DNA from 2 places in the Undibacterium sp. CY21W genome. Region 2 is predicted to be linked to the other one. Evidence: riboswitches for the same ligand, from Rfam matches in the RefSeq annotation. Region 2 holds a riboswitch; the other holds the start of a gene.
What was found. Region 2 has a riboswitch for manganese ahead of H8K29_RS02220 (TMEM165/GDT1 family protein). Riboswitches for the same ligand answer to the same signal wherever they lie in the genome.
Positions count from the first base shown of each region.

Region 1: another riboswitch for manganese. It lies ahead of H8K29_RS03810 (sodium:calcium antiporter); the one in region 2 lies ahead of H8K29_RS02220 (TMEM165/GDT1 family protein).

Region 1 covers NZ_JACOGE010000001.1:850,682-858,464, forward strand. The annotation lists gene H8K29_RS03795 (PAS domain-containing protein) at 1-642, shown strand, start outside; partial or broken gene H8K29_RS17860 (hypothetical protein) at 675-863, opposite strand; gene H8K29_RS03800 (HEPN domain-containing protein) at 884-2,386, opposite strand; gene H8K29_RS03805 (YkgJ family cysteine cluster protein) at 2,383-2,682, opposite strand; gene H8K29_RS03810 (sodium:calcium antiporter) at 4,027-5,031, opposite strand; yybP-ykoY riboswitch at 5,122-5,232, opposite strand; gene H8K29_RS03815 (carbohydrate porin) at 6,472-7,783, shown strand, end outside.
Region 2 covers NZ_JACOGE010000001.1:504,629-512,411, reverse strand. The annotation lists gene nusG (transcription termination/antitermination protein NusG) at 1-469, opposite strand, end outside; gene secE (preprotein translocase subunit SecE) at 469-852, opposite strand; tRNA gene H8K29_RS02250 (tRNA-Trp) at 891-966, opposite strand; gene tuf (elongation factor Tu) at 1,040-2,230, opposite strand; tRNA gene H8K29_RS02240 (tRNA-Thr) at 2,305-2,379, opposite strand; tRNA gene H8K29_RS02235 (tRNA-Gly) at 2,412-2,485, opposite strand; tRNA gene H8K29_RS02230 (tRNA-Tyr) at 2,525-2,609, opposite strand; gene H8K29_RS02225 (MgtC/SapB family protein) at 2,682-3,404, opposite strand; yybP-ykoY riboswitch at 3,584-3,690, shown strand; gene H8K29_RS02220 (TMEM165/GDT1 family protein) at 3,783-4,355, shown strand; gene H8K29_RS02215 (arsenate reductase family protein) at 4,366-4,737, shown strand; gene H8K29_RS02210 (hypothetical protein) at 4,730-5,533, shown strand; gene H8K29_RS02205 (LysE family transporter) at 5,540-6,184, opposite strand; gene H8K29_RS02200 (HDOD domain-containing protein) at 6,284-7,783, opposite strand, start outside.

The DNA.
Region 1 (7,783 bases), 350 kb from region 2:
GTCGAAGATGGCGAATACAGTTTGCCGGATGGCCGCACCATCAGAATTAATCTGATTCCGCTGAAAAACGGCGACGACAATATTGGTCGCCTGATGATCGTCAGTGACGTCACCGAGCGGCGACGCCATGAGCAGAATCTGGAGTATTTAGCGACCACGGATGCGCTCACGGGATTGGCGAATCGCCGCGCCTTCATGGCGCGTCTGCAGGCAGAGCTGACATTGATCGCGCAAGGCGGAAAAGGCGGCATGCTGATTATGCTCGACCTTGATCACTTCAAGCATGTGAATGACAGCTTTGGTCACGCTGCCGGCGATGCAGTGCTGGTTTATCTTGCCGGTCTTCTGCATGGCAATACCATGCGTAAAGACGATCTGGCCGGCCGTCTGGGGGGCGAGGAGTTTGCTGTGCTGTTACCAAACACCAGCGCTGAAGACGGCATGATGGTCGCTGAACGTTTACGTATTGCTCTGGAAGACAGCAAGATCAATTCCGGCGAAGGCCATTGCATCAGAATCACTTTGAGCGGAGGAATCGCAGCGCTGAATGGCAGCCCCGAGAGCATTTTAGCGGAGGCCGACGCAGCGCTGTATCGGGCTAAAAACGGTGGACGCAACCGCATCGTAAAGGCACAGAAATAAGAATAATGCGGGGTTCAGCGTTTGCATGATGTTCATTGCGGTGCGGTCGCTTTTTCCAGTTCATGCAACCATAACATTGCGTGTTCGCGATTTGTTCCGCACATGTCATGTGACGCCTGCAAGCCCGAACAGCAGGCAGGTCGCTCAGGCTTCCCAAAAATCAGACATCGCAGATCATCTGCCAGTTGTATACATTTAACGCCCGCAGGCTTGCCCTTGGGAAATTATGTGCATACATAGGTTACTCAATCTGCTTTTGAGTTAAGCGAAGTAATTCAGATGATGTACTTTCATACTCAACTCTGAATCGAGCAAAAGTGTGACCCAAGCCGTGGGGTTTATTATTCCAGCGAAGTGCATCCCATCCGGCTTCAATAAGATCGGAAGCTGAAAATATAAACTCAAGAGTATCTGTTAGAAATGGTAATAAGTGCTCTATTTTGTCAAATTCAATGTCTGTTGAACCATGAACAAAATAGTTGCGGCACTTCACAGCTACCACCGCTACTTCATCTAGATTTTGAAAGCGGCCACCTAATTTCGAGTAGACAATAGCTACTCTGTGAGCCACCTTCTTTGGAAGTGATGGTTTACCAAGCCGACCAAGGGCGTTCAGCATGCTATTTCTATCTATGCTGGCAGGAAGATTTTTGAATATTCGATGGCATTCTTTCTTAGCAACATCCACTTCTGTTGAAAGCTCTTCTTTGGCGGGGACCGCGTCGTCAGGCAAAATATCAAACATATTTGCTGCTGCAACAAGCCTGTCTGGGCCGTATTTATTTGCTTTGCGAAGGCAATTCAAGCTCCTAGATCGGGCTATATGCCAAGTTGATTGACGACTAATCCAATTAGTGAGCACGTTGTTGAATTCTGCAGAATGAAATATGGCGTTGAGGGGCACATCTCCTGCATGCGGTTTGTGCACTGGGTTTTTGTCGCTGCACTTCCAACGTAAACTCGGGTAAATCAAGACTGGCTGGGGATAATCTTCGGGGGCTTCAGTCGTGAATACTTGAATGTCGTTAATGCCTTGAACACGACCAGCCAAAATTGACAAGAAGCTGGCAACGTCATTCATTTTGATTATCGCATCATTGAATGTAATTGGATTTTCAGGTTCTATAGAGATCACCATGCTGTTTTTTATGTTGACACCTGATGGACCTCCCATGCTGTAACTTGGGCGATGACGTACCGAAATTTTGCCAATAATTGTGGATATCTCCGCGATGCAAGTTTTTCCTGTGAAGTAGCTAACGATTGGCATATCTCCAGTCTCAACTGGCCGGTGGGTGCGGATACCTTTCAACGCTAGATCAATGACTGATTCGGCATCAATTACGTTACCAAATGCGTCAAAATCGTAAAAAATAGTTGATAGATCAGTCGTTGTGAATTCAATGGTTTGGATATTGGCTTGGTTGGCTATGAGATGTGTTCGGCCAATTGCAACAAAATGAGGGAAGATATCGGCATGATAATTTCTTGCCGCATCTTTCCTGTAGGTGCTTTCTGTTTTAGAGCAAAGACAATCTAATAAGGTTAAACATTCTCCGGTATAAGCCATACCTTCAATATGTTTCTCTGAGCTTGTAAGAGTATCTAGCGAGTGATCTGAGTGCAGCTTGAGTAAAGTGCTTGCACCTTTCAGTTGTAATTCGCCGGTGGCTGACCGCCCATCCTCCAGCGTGAAAGAACCTAAAAATCTTTTGGATCGCTTGCTAGTGTTCTTTTTGCTCATAAATTAATTTGCCTGATTACGTTATTGCTGTCGGATGTTTGCTGAGGGGAGGTTGCGATTTCAAGCTGCGTCAAATAAAACATGGCCTGATCTTTACTTTCCCCACACATCTCAAACGAAGGTTGTAGCCCAGCGCAAACAGCGGGTCTATCGGGGTGATTAAAAATTTTACAAAGCAAATTCTCATCAAGTTGAGGGCAAGCAGAATGAGCTGGCTTTCCTTCAGGCATGCCAGGTATGGGGCTGGAAATCGACGGTGCGATACAGCATGCACCGCAAGCATCACGACACTGCATGGATCGCCTCCTTTTTTGGGGATAAGCCGGACTGGGCGGATATTGTTCTGCGGAACGCGTTAACAGCATTCTCTGAATTTGCGCGTGTTGGCTTGCGACCGTGAATTCTTTTCATACTTGCTTAGACATCCAATGATTAATGAGCCAGAGTGCGATGGCGTTGCGCTTGGTAGAACGGCTAATACCTGCATGCAGGTGATGCCGTCAATTCATCATTTTAAGTGCAGATTTTGGCATTTTGTCGCATTTGCCTGGTTTAGCCGCTGTCTTTCTTGCATGATGCGCAGGAATTGTTTCATCCGAATATAGTCTTGAATGAGTCGTCTTTAAAATCAAAGAGTTAAGCATTCGTCTTTGCTTAGGCGTGCTATGTTACAACTTGAACAGAAATAGCCTTCTTCTGATTTTGCGCTGCTTACGACAATATATTCTTGAATCAATTAGTGTTAATTTGTGCTTAAAATTGACCTATTTTTCTGGATAATTTGTTTCTAAATTTAGGGTCTCAAACTAAATTGCGTATTCTCATCTATTTCCGCCGGCTGTTCTCGCTTAAACCATGTCACTCGTTCCAGCCCAATGCCGTCCAGTGGCCGGATAGCTTGAAGCTAGGCTAGTGTTCGTGGAGTTGTCGGCATCGCCGTTCGAAGTTGTGAGATTTCACGTATTTTTCAGCTAAGCAAGATGCTATCTTGCACAGACATAGTCCGAGTTCGGCCAAGAACGGACATTCAACGCTGGTGAAAAAACCTGTTCATGTCAATGAACAGGTTTTTTATTTTGTCACTTACATTCTCTCAGTAAAGAACTGTATGCCGGTGCGTTTGACTAGTTCTTCATAGGTGATCGATTTTCCTGCTTTTGTGTTGTCGATGTTTTCGACCCAGTAAGCCCATCTCTTGTTTTCTGAAGGGTCGTAGACCAGTTTGAAAAGATATTTGGGTAGCCGCATAACCGACCTGACGCTAGGTTGAATGAGGACTGTAGGGTGTTTCAAGTATTTCGCATACTCTCATTTTTACACATCAATCTACTGATAATTAATAAAATTATACCAACCATCAATTTAGCATGTTATCCACAGTCCAGCCCGCTGCTCAATGTATCGAGCAACCATGCACAGGATCTACTCGACTTCAAGGATTACCTCTTTGAGGTGGTAGAGCATCAATTGGGGCATCGATTGGCGTTACTGGTTTCACACTACGTGTATTGCTCCCGGAACGACCTTTTGGGAGGGCATTTTATCGCTTGATGCGGCTCTCCCAAAGTTAAAAGTTAGGCTATCGAAGCTGTAGACGACGTTCAACCTGAGAAGTCTGATACTTGTCTCTGCTAGTGCAATCAGCGTGGAAAATAGAAGGCAATAAGCAAAGCAAAAACGCCGTATAAAGCACTAACAGCGACCAGCACACGACTATCGACTGCGCCGCGCCTAAAAAGCTGCCACAGAAATACGATTGCTAAGGTGGTCAATACGCCTGCAGCCATCAGGGGGCCATCGAAGAGCCATGGAGTAAAAAAGATGCCTAAAGCGCTGGGGATGGTCGCTTGAATCATCATGGCTCCGGAAATATTAGCTAGCGCTAAGCGCTCTTTGCCTTGCCGTATCCAGATAAGTGCATTCATCATCTCTGGCAACTCAGTTGCCACTGGGCTCAGCAATAATGCCACCAGGTGCGGTGGCCACTGTAAGTTTGTACCGATACTCTCAAGCTGCCCAACAAAAACATGGGATGCTGCACTAATCACGATCAAAGCAAGCGTTACCTGCAAGCCAGCCCATTTCAGGGAAGGTTCTAATTCGGACGGGCGGATTTTAAGGGGCTCGATCTCCTCCTCTTTAGGTGCGGTATCGCTCTCTTGAATTTCGCGCCATACGTAGATTGCATAGGCTGCCAAGAAAAGTATGCCCAACCAAGGTTTGATCGCAAAAGCGACTAAACCGAGTCCAACTTTCACCACAAACACTGCAAGAAATGCAACTTGATCCCGGCTTAAACGAACATGGTCGGCGTGAATATGATGCGTATCCCGTTCGAGTCGCCGACGATGAAAAAGTAATGCCAAACCAACGACGGCATAGCCCAGTGTGGCGAGAACAAGAGGGCCTCCCATGGCTGCACCAACGCCAATATCCTTTTGGTCTGGTGTGGTGCCAAACACAACGGACATAAAGGTTACTGCGCTTTCAGGCAATGCCGTACCAAAAGCGGCAAGCACAGAACCAACGGCAGTTGCACCGAGATTCAAACGACGACCGAACCATTCGATACCGTTGACGAAGTATTCGCAGGCTAAATAGATGGCACCTGCGGATGAAAAAAATAGGATAAGTGTCAGAAACATGAAGTTATTGTGCCGGGCAAGTAAGATTCCAATGGCGCGCAAATGCGACTTGCCCGGCTGGCAAAACGCATGCGGCCAAAGGTCTCGCCTAGCTCTCCTAATACAGAGGCTGAGCACGCCATGAGACATGAGGTCTCAAGTTTGTTGACGTGATCTCTTTAGCGGGGCTGCTAAAGATGGCTACTTCCCAATGACAATAGCCCGCATTTTACTGTTTTTTTTAAATATTGATATGGTTCATTGCCACTAAAATGCTTCTCGCCGAAGTCACAAGCCATTTATGGGATGCTATAAGCTGAGAATCTCTTGGTTATTCAGGTAGCTGAGAATCATTATTTAAAAAGACAAATTAAATTGCCTGAATGTGGTTTTATTGCTTGACACACTTTTGAAGTAAAAACTAAAATTCGGCATCGAAAAATATGGAGCTTTGATCTTGGACAGTTGCAGTTGTCGCTTGCTAAATTTGGGTAACACCCCAGCCAACATCGCTTAAGCTTCGCAGTCATTTCTCTGCTACAGCTAAGAGTTAGCTGTAGTGTCAACGACTTCACGTCGTCATCCCCACTTACCGTTTGCCGCATTGCGCGTTTGCGTGATTATCTATTTTTTTGCACTTGCAACTAATAGGCTATTCAAACACATTCGCCGTAACTAAGTAGTTTTGTTCTACTTGGACAAGAGACGCTTTTTGCTTTTTGAACTTACCTCGTTCTGGATCACTAAACATTTCATGCAAAGTGAACTCCAGATTTGAAGGTCATTGAAAATGAGAGAAGTTCGATATCACACCGAACTTCTCATTTGTACGAGTTTCTTTTTCAAGTGAGTATAAAAATGAAAAAATTAGAAATTACACGTTTCACATCCTCAAGCCGTACGTTGGACAGAGTCGTTAACTGGACATTTGGTTGGTCGAGTAAGCAAGTAGATGCGACAATTAAAAGCAATCATCGATTTTTAAACCGCAGCGTAAGAAGCGGTAGTGGGATCTACGGTATGTTGGTCTCAAAATCACATTCAAGCCGTTAATCATCAATATAAATTTGTATTGCATTTCATTTTCTGAAGTGCATTTAAACAGTATTCAATCAATGGAGTTTTTCGTGGGCATAAGCTCAGATTGTTATAGTTGTCGATTATTAATTTTGACTCTGCCGTAGCACGACCTGCCAAGAATTCTCTTGCCGTCGTCTTGCTACATGCAGATGGCGGTATCCAAACAGTGGAAATTATTTTCTCACTACCGACCTCCAAACTAATTCGTCGAGACCATATAGCACATTGTTATTTGTTTCGATATTGATCTAGATTTTCATCATTGGGGTTATTCGTCAATGATGAGCACCGTCTGCGTGCGCGCAAACATCGATCAATTGACAACTGAACTTAAACTGACAAAAACGCTTTTCAATTCGTTCATTTTTTCGGAGTTTTGTTATGTTTCAAATCACTAAAATAAAGATTGCAGTGTGCTCAGTCTTCGTCACTTTTTCGGGCATCACCATGACTGCGTGCGCAGCAGATATTGCACCTGAAAATAATGCGATTCTCACTACGCCATCTTTTCTATTAGATGAATGGAGTACCCATTGGCAAATGACCTATGTAAATCAATGGCATCCTGATTTTACTGCACCGTACAGCGGTACAAACAGCATGGATTCGTCTGCTCGAAATACAAATACCACTGACATAACCTTGTTTCTCGGTCGCCGTTTAGGGAAAAATACTGAGCTGTGGTTAAACCCAGAAATAGATCAAGGTTTTGGTTTAAGCAACACGGTGGGAATGGCTGGGTTCCCGAACGGAGAGGGCTACAAAATTGGCGAGAATCGTCCCTATCTTCGTCTACCACGCGCATTTGTACGTCACGTCATTTCATTGAGTGGTGATGAACAAAAAGTCGAAGAAAGTACCAACCAATTGGCGTCGACGCAAAGTACAAATAATATAGTCATAACTGTTGGTAAATTCTCGGTCGTTGATATTTTTGATAATAATAGTTACGCGCATGATCCACGATCTGACTTTTTAAACTGGTCAATTATCGACTCGGGCACATTTGACTATGCGGCGGATTCCTGGGGTTTTACGAACGGTGCGACGATTGAATGGAATCAAGATAAGTGGAGTCTGCGTGGCGGCGCATTCCAAATGTCTGAAGTTCCAAATCAAAAGGTGGTGGGATTTCATTTTCATCAACATAGTTTCGTGACTGAACTTGAACACCGCCATGAGTGGGATGGGCACCCAGGAAAAATCAAACTATTAGCATTTGTTAACGTTGGTAGGATGGGGGATTACCGTGATGCAGTTCGACTTGGACAACTGACTAATGCCACGCCTGATACTTCCCTTGTTCGCCATGACAGCTCTAACCCGGGTATCACACTAAATTTTGAACAAGAACTGACGAACGATTTAGGTGTATTTGCTCGCATGGGTGTCAACAGTGGAAAAAAAGAAGCCTATGAATTTACTGACATCAATCGTTCGATTTCGGGTGGTTTTTCATTGCAAGGAACTAGCTGGGGAAGAGCAAGCGACAAGATTGGTATTGCTGCCGCAGTAAATGCCTTATCAGCAGAAGCAAAAGCCTACTTTACCGCAGGTGGCATTGGTATTTTAGTCGGAGATGGACAATTAAATTATGGCAAGGAAAAGATTGTCGAAGCCTTCTATTCAACATCTTTGACCAAAAATTTAAAGCTCACTCTTGATTATCAACACGTCACAAACCCGGCGTATA
Region 2 (7,783 bases):
ACGGGCCTTCCTTAATACGTACAACTTCACCAACTTCATACAATACTTTTGGCCTTGGCTTCTCAACGCCATCCTGCATTTGCTGCAGAATTTTATCTACTTCATGCTGAGGAATCGGCGCAGGCTTATTCGACTTACCACCAATAAAGCCAGTCACTTTGCTGGTATTTTTTACCAGATGCCATGTATCGTCCGTCATATCCATTTCAACGAATACATAGCTTGGGAATAAACGGCGCTCAGTCACTACTTTACGACCATTGCGAACTTCAATCACTTCCTCTGTTGGCACAAGAATACGACCGAACAGATCTTGCATTTCAGCGCGCTCAATACGCTCCACCAGAGCACGGTGCACACTTTTTTCCATGCCTGAGTAGGCGTGAACGGCATACCATCTTTTAGCGCTTTTAGGCACAGACACCTCAGGCGCTGTACCTTGCTCGTTTTCCTGAATGTTATCGCTCATTATTTTTTCCATCCAAGAATTACGTCATACAACAAAAACTCGAGAAACTTATCCGTCCCCCAGAGAAAGATCGCCATGACCAATACAAAACCAAACACCACTGCCGTAATCTGACCGGCTTCTTTGCGCGTAGGCCAGACAACCTTTTTTGTTTCACGAACAGATTCTTTAGCGAAATCAAAAAAATTACGACCAACTTCGGAAATTGCAAGCAGTCCGACAGCAACAACCAGGCCCGCCAGAAGAGCAACAACCCGAACCCAAGTCGACTGACCAGCGAGAATGTAAAAAGCAGCAATTCCAGAAACGACTGCAGCACCAGCCAGAATGACTTTATATTTGTCATTGGAGGTACTTACTGTTTGTACGGAATGATTAGACATACTTTTGATTTACTTTCGGTGCCCTGCGGCCTTGACGGTGGCAGGGGCGGTAGGAATCGAACCTACAACCTTCGGTTTTGGAGACCGACGCTCTGCCAATTGAGCTACACCCCTACATCTTAGAACCACTTGATAAGTACTGCGACCTTGGCAAGCCGCAATACTTATTTCGAATGAACTTTAAAAATTACTCGATAATTTTAGCAACAACACCCGCACCAACAGTACGACCACCTTCACGGATAGCGAAGCGGAGACCTTCTTCCATCGCGATCGGGTTGATCAGTTTGACTGTGATAGAGACGTTATCACCTGGCATCACCATTTCTTTGTCTGCTGGCAACTCGATCGAACCGGTGACGTCCGTTGTACGGAAGTAGAACTGTGGACGGTAGTTGTTGAAGAATGGTGTATGACGACCGCCTTCATCTTTCGACAAAACGTAGATCTCGCCTGTGAAGTGGCTGTGTGGCTTGATTGAACCTGGTTTTGCCAACACTTGACCACGTTGGATGTCTTCGCGTTTTGTACCGCGCAGCAGAACACCGACGTTGTCACCAGCTTGACCTTGATCCAGCAATTTGCGGAACATTTCAACGCCAGTACATGTTGTCTTAACTGTGTCTTTGATACCGACGATTTCGATCTCTTCGCCAACTTTGATGATACCGCGTTCGATACGACCAGTCACCACTGTACCGCGACCAGAGATGGAGAATACGTCTTCTACTGGCAACAGGAAGGCGCCGTCAACAGCGCGCTCTGGTGTTGGGATGTAGGTGTCGAGTGCATCAGCCAGTTTCAGGATTGCTTCTTCGCCCAATGGACCTTTGTCGCCTTCGAGCGCCAGTTTTGCGGAACCTTGGATGATAGGCAGATCGTCGCCTGGGAATTCATATTTGGACAGTAATTCACGTACTTCCATTTCAACGAGTTCCAGCAATTCAGCGTCATCAACCATGTCGCATTTGTTCAGGAAAACGATGATGTATGGAACGCCAACCTGGCGAGCCAACAGGATGTGCTCACGTGTTTGTGGCATTGGGCCGTCTGCTGCGGAGCAAACCAGAATCGCGCCGTCCATCTGAGCCGCACCAGTGATCATGTTTTTAACATAGTCAGCATGGCCTGGGCAGTCAACGTGAGCGTAGTGGCGTGTTGCTGTTTCGTATTCAACGTGGGCAGTATTAATTGTAATACCGCGTGCTTTTTCTTCTGGTGCTGCGTCGATTTCGTCGTATTTCTTCGCTTCGCCACCGAATTTTGCAGACAATACTGTTGCAATCGCTGCTGTCAATGTTGTTTTACCGTGATCAACGTGACCAATTGTACCTACGTTGACGTGCGGCTTGGTGCGTTCGAACTTACCTTTTGCCATTTTGGACTCCTAACGATTTTATGAGATACTCAGGCACGCGCCCGACGACTTCAGACTTGAAACACCAGCTTACATGGTGCCCTTGACGTGGATTGAACACGTGGCCTCTCCCTTACCAAGGGAGTGCTCTACCACTGAGCTACAAGGGCAGCTTAGTCTGCACAAAGCCATGCAAAATAACTGGAGCGGGTGAAGGGAATCGAACCCTCGTCATAAGCTTGGAAGGCTTCAGCTCTACCATTGAGCTACACCCGCAGGGGCTACCACTTCAGCCGCAATACAAATTCTTTCCTATGGTGGAGGGGGCTGGATTCGAACCAGCGTACTCAGAGAGAACAGATTTACAGTCTGTCGCCTTTAACCACTCGGCCACCCCTCCATAGGGAACTCAGAACTATAGAGATCCGAAGCACTGATGTCAAGAGCTATTTAAAAAAATTGTCGAAAAGAGTCAATTTCGTGCATGCGACAACTGGAAGGAATCAACGCCGTCAAATTTTTCGAAGTCCTGAGATAAAACACTGATTGGCAGCGCAAGCTTTTTATCCATTGCGACGGCAACAAAACGCCACTCCAGAGCACCATTACTCTGTGCAATCGCCAACGTACCACTGGCCATTTCATAACCGCGTCTCAAAGCCATTTCGCCCATTGTTTTCTCATCCGGCAAAAATCCCTTTTTAAAACGTATCGTGATCACAATTGCCGCTTGTGAAGGTAACCAGGACTCAAGGCGATGCACCCATACCATGCAGGCAGCCGACAAAAGTGCCAACAGAATTGCCGCGGCATAAAAGCCTACTCCGACCAAAACACCGATCGCAGATGACGCCCACACCGAAGCAGCCGTCGTCAAACCGCTGATCGTGAATCCTTCCTTCATGATCACACCGGCACCGAGAAAACCAATACCGGTAACGATTCCCTGAATAATTCTGGTCGGATCAAGCGCCACCGGCGCTATCGCCCGACCGCCGTACCAGAAGTCAGGGTAACCGGCAATCACGACCAACGCTGCAGAAGCCATACATACCAGCCCGTAGGTCCGCATGCCTGCGGCACGTCCGTGATAAGAGCGCTCGTAGCCGACAACAAAGCCCAGCAACATTGCGCCAGCCAAATTTAAGAATATGATGATGTTGGCGTTCAGTTCGGCGGCCGACCAGAAACTCATGAAATGACTCAGGTAACTTCCCATAACGCCCCATAAATGATGTAAATCGTTTTTTAGTTTATCAACTATCAGTCTGTGGCGGAAAGCAATTTACGCTACCTGCGTAAGATATCCGGGTAAAAATCAGTTCCCGTTTTTTAAACCTATCATCCGCAAGCGACTATGCAGTATAATCCGCGCTCACATTCATTGGGGAGTAGCCTGCTTCAGCCTTGCTGAAGAAATCGCATCAACATACTTGACTCAACAGTCATGGTGCGGTTGATCCTGTGATCTGCGCGGGATTTGGCAAGACCTTTGATAGTTGCACTTCTGTTACCGGAGATCGGGCGGAGTGTTGCTGTCATTGGTTATCAGCGCCCGATCTCAATAAAAATCATGGAAGCTTTCCTCGTCTCTGCTCTGGCCGTCACCGTTGGCGAAATTGGTGACAAAACGCAATTGCTCGCCTTATTACTGGCAGCGCGCTATAAAAAACCAATCCCTATCATTCTCGGCATATTGATTGCTACCTTAGCCAATCATGCTCTGGCCGGATTACTCGGCCAATGGGTTGCCACTAATATTCCCTCCACGTTGTTGCGCTGGGCGCTAGGATTATCGTTTCTGGCCATTGCAGCCTGGACACTGAAACCTGATGAAATGGAAGATGAAGGCCTGAGTGAAGGAAAATACGGCGTCTTCGCGCTGACCTGCATCACTTTCTTTATTGCCGAAATCGGCGATAAAACACAGCTGGCAACGGTCGCACTGGCAGCAAAATACTCGAATCTCTACCTGGTTATCGCAGGTACAACGCTGGGTATGTTGATTGCTGATATTCCTGCAGTCTTTTTAGGAAAAATCGCAGCGCCGAATTTTCCATTCAAAATAGTCCGCTGGATTGCTGCTGGCGTATTCGCTATTCTTGGTGTCTTGGTGCTGATGGGTATCGGCGATCGTTTTTTATAAAGAGAAAGAAATGCTGACGATTTATCATAATCCGCGTTGCTCCAAATCACGTGAAGCACTGGCGATACTCGAATCTGCCTGCGCTGAACACGCGCAGGAATTAAAGGTCATCGACTACCAGAAAACACCGCTGTCGGTCGGACAATTAACGACGCTGCTGGAGCAACTGGGCGGCGATGTACAACAAATGTTGCGTACTAACGAAGCGGAATATGCCGAGAAAAATTTGGCGGAAGCCGACGTTTCCCGCGCGCTTCAGGCCATCGCAGATTGTCCCAAATTACTGCAACGTCCTATCGCTACATTCAATGGAAGAGCGGTCATAGGACGTCCGCCGGAACAAGTGCTGCACCTATTTAAGAAAGTTTCATCACATGAGTGAATTTAAACTTGCCGCTGGCAGTATCGTCAAATTCGGTTGCACAACAACCCAGCTTTATCCGATTTTAAGAAATGGTATCGCGATGAGTAGTGTGCGCCAGGGTTTGCAAGATGCCGCTGGCGCATCAATACCAGGAATCATAATAGGCGAGTTGATGGCCTACTTCGCTGCGTGTGCAGATTTCTGCAATAACACCGGCGCGGTCCATCACGCACATCAGGACATCATGGCAGCTTTCGTGCAAGCGCTGCAGAATCATCGCGGCGAAAAACCGCAAATGCCGGAGCTGGAAAGCATTGCCAGTGAAACCGGCTTACCGGTCGTACTGGAAATCGTGCTCGGGGAAGATTGTGTCGTGCAGGCAGACACGCATTTCGTCAGTGAAGGTGAAGCCGAGAAAAGCTGGAAACTCTGGCGCAGTGGTTCTTTGCAAAGAGAATGCGGAATTCCGGCGAGTTGGATCAAACAATTCTATTTCCCGCGCCTGCTCGATTACCGCGATATCAGCGTTGCCCGAAATCCACGCAGTCTGGAACAAACCACCGATACAGCATTGATGGTCGGTGGTCTGATGCAATCGTGGCACAAAGACACACCGGCAGATTTACTGAATGCCTTCAATAAGCAATACGGTCGCATCAATTTTTCTCAGCGCAGTCAATTTGACGAAACATCGCTGGAGCGCTTCTTCAATCTAAATGCCATGCTGGACCCGGCAACCCGCTTGTTAAATCAGATGACCATCTGGCAAGACATTGATTCTCTCGCCAAGAAACAAGGTATTGAGCTGAACTAAAGCAAATCAGTTGGACGGGCTGCGTTTGACGAAAAACAGCGCAGCCCCAATCGCCATCAGTATCCCGCCGAAGAAGCGATTCTGGCTTTTTAACCAGCGTGGATCACTGAAATATCTCTGCATGGTCGAGGCGGCATACGCATAGCTATGCATCACGATCAGATCGACGCCGCACATAGTCGCCCCGAGTATGCAAAGCTGCGGCAACAACGGCGCATCATGCGAAATAAATTGTGGTAACACCGCCACCATAAAAATGATGCCTTTAGGATTCGTCGTATTTGTAAAAAATCCGATCAGGAAACGTCGGCGCGCAGTGGGCAACTGTGTCAGCGTGACTTTTTTTTCTTCTTCCTTCACAACTTCTACCCGCGCACGCCATTGATTAAATCCGAGATAAATCAAATACAGCGCACCAACGATTTTAACGATATTAAACGCGAATTCTGACGCTAACAGAATCGAACCCACCCCTGCCCCGGCAATCGCCAGAATCAACAACAAGCCAGCCTGCAAGCCCAGTATCGTTGTACTGGCTTTTTTGACGCCGTAATTCAGCCCATGCGACATCGATAACACTGCACCAGAACCAGGGGAAATAGCGATTACACAAGCGGCAATCAGAAAGGCAAACCAGGTAGAAAAAGTCATAATCATCAATAGCGACGAGCGCTGAAATTAAACTGCAAAAAAAACACAAAAACTATTGTAGCCGCTGCCGCAATCAATCGCAGATCGTAGAATAAAAAATCAGCCTCGCATCATCGCCGCGAGTAACTGACTTTTCAAGGTCTTTATCAAAGCGGTTTCATCCGGCGGCACGCCTTCATCTGCGGTGGTCGCGCGATCCGCATAAAACAAGCCTAGAGGCTTCTTTTGTATGACCAGCGGCAAAATAATGAAACTGCGGGCGTCCGGTAATAATTCCTGATGCCAGGCTGGCAATAAACTGCGGATTTTTGGCACCATCGCATCCGAAATCATCACGTCAGCATTATTGCTTAAGGCCAGCGCAAATAAATCAGACTCGGATTTGCCGCCGAAGAAAAAGCTCTTTTGCCGTTCTGCATAATGTTCACCAACCGCCAGGCGCGCGACATAACGCCCGCTGCTGATATCGCGCAGGCAGACTGTGGCAAAACGAAATCCCATGCTGGTGTACAAGGTTTCGAGCACCAGCAAGATCAAATCATTCAATTTATAGTCATCGGAGGTCAGCATCTGCGTCACATCCTGCACGCCGGTCAGCAACAGATCACGCGCGTTGTGCGGTTTTCCGCTGGGGTAACGAATCGCTTCCTGCGCGGGAGTGACTTCGGCGGTCTTCAGCAAAAACTCACTGGGAACACCCAGCGCCTTCAATAATTCCGGTGCTTCTGCATTCGCCTCTGGCAAGGCAATATCCATGCTCTTTGCCATCTGGCGGGTCTCAGCTTCGACTTTGAGCAACAAATCGTCCAGCATCGCCTGATCCAGCTCCAGCACTTTACCGAAGCGCTTCAGCAATTTTTCATAACGGGCTGATTTATCGCCGACACCCGAAATCAGAATACCGGCCAGCGCATCGCTGAAGCTTGCCACTTGTTTCAGCCATTCATTACGTTGCGTGCTCTTGCGCAGCTCGCCAGAAGGCAATGGCGCCATCGCCTGAATAATTGCGTCCGGGATTTTCCAGCCTTGCAACGCCAGCTCGCCAAAACGCTCGAAGCTACAGCCGAGCAACAAGACCGATGCCGCATCTTCACTGGTTTCTCCGGTGGCAGCGACATTCTGGATACGAGAAAATAATCCGTGGTCAAACGAGGCAATCAGAACCTTGCCGACATTCTTGAACAAGGAAGCAACCGCCGCTTCTTCGCCATCCTGAAAACGTCCACGCTGTGCAATTTCGCGGCCGATAATGCTGGCGCACAAAGAATGAATCAGCTCTTTACGTACACTGATCGCCTGCGCCTGATCTTTGAAAAAATCGACCAGCAGCATCGCCAGCGCGCTGGTTTTAACGGTATTGAATCCGAGCAGAAATATCGAGCGTGAAATGGTCGTCACCGCAGCGCCAGCCGCAGTCCGGTATTGCACCGTATTTGCCAACCGCAAGATTTTTTGCGTCAGACCGACATCCGACAAGACAAAATGCGCGAGACGTGACACCGAATCTTCGCCGGACGAAGTAATTTCAACGACTTTAGCGATCGCGACACCTAGTGTCGGTAAATCGTTTTCGTCTCGGATTTTTTTTAATAAGCGTTC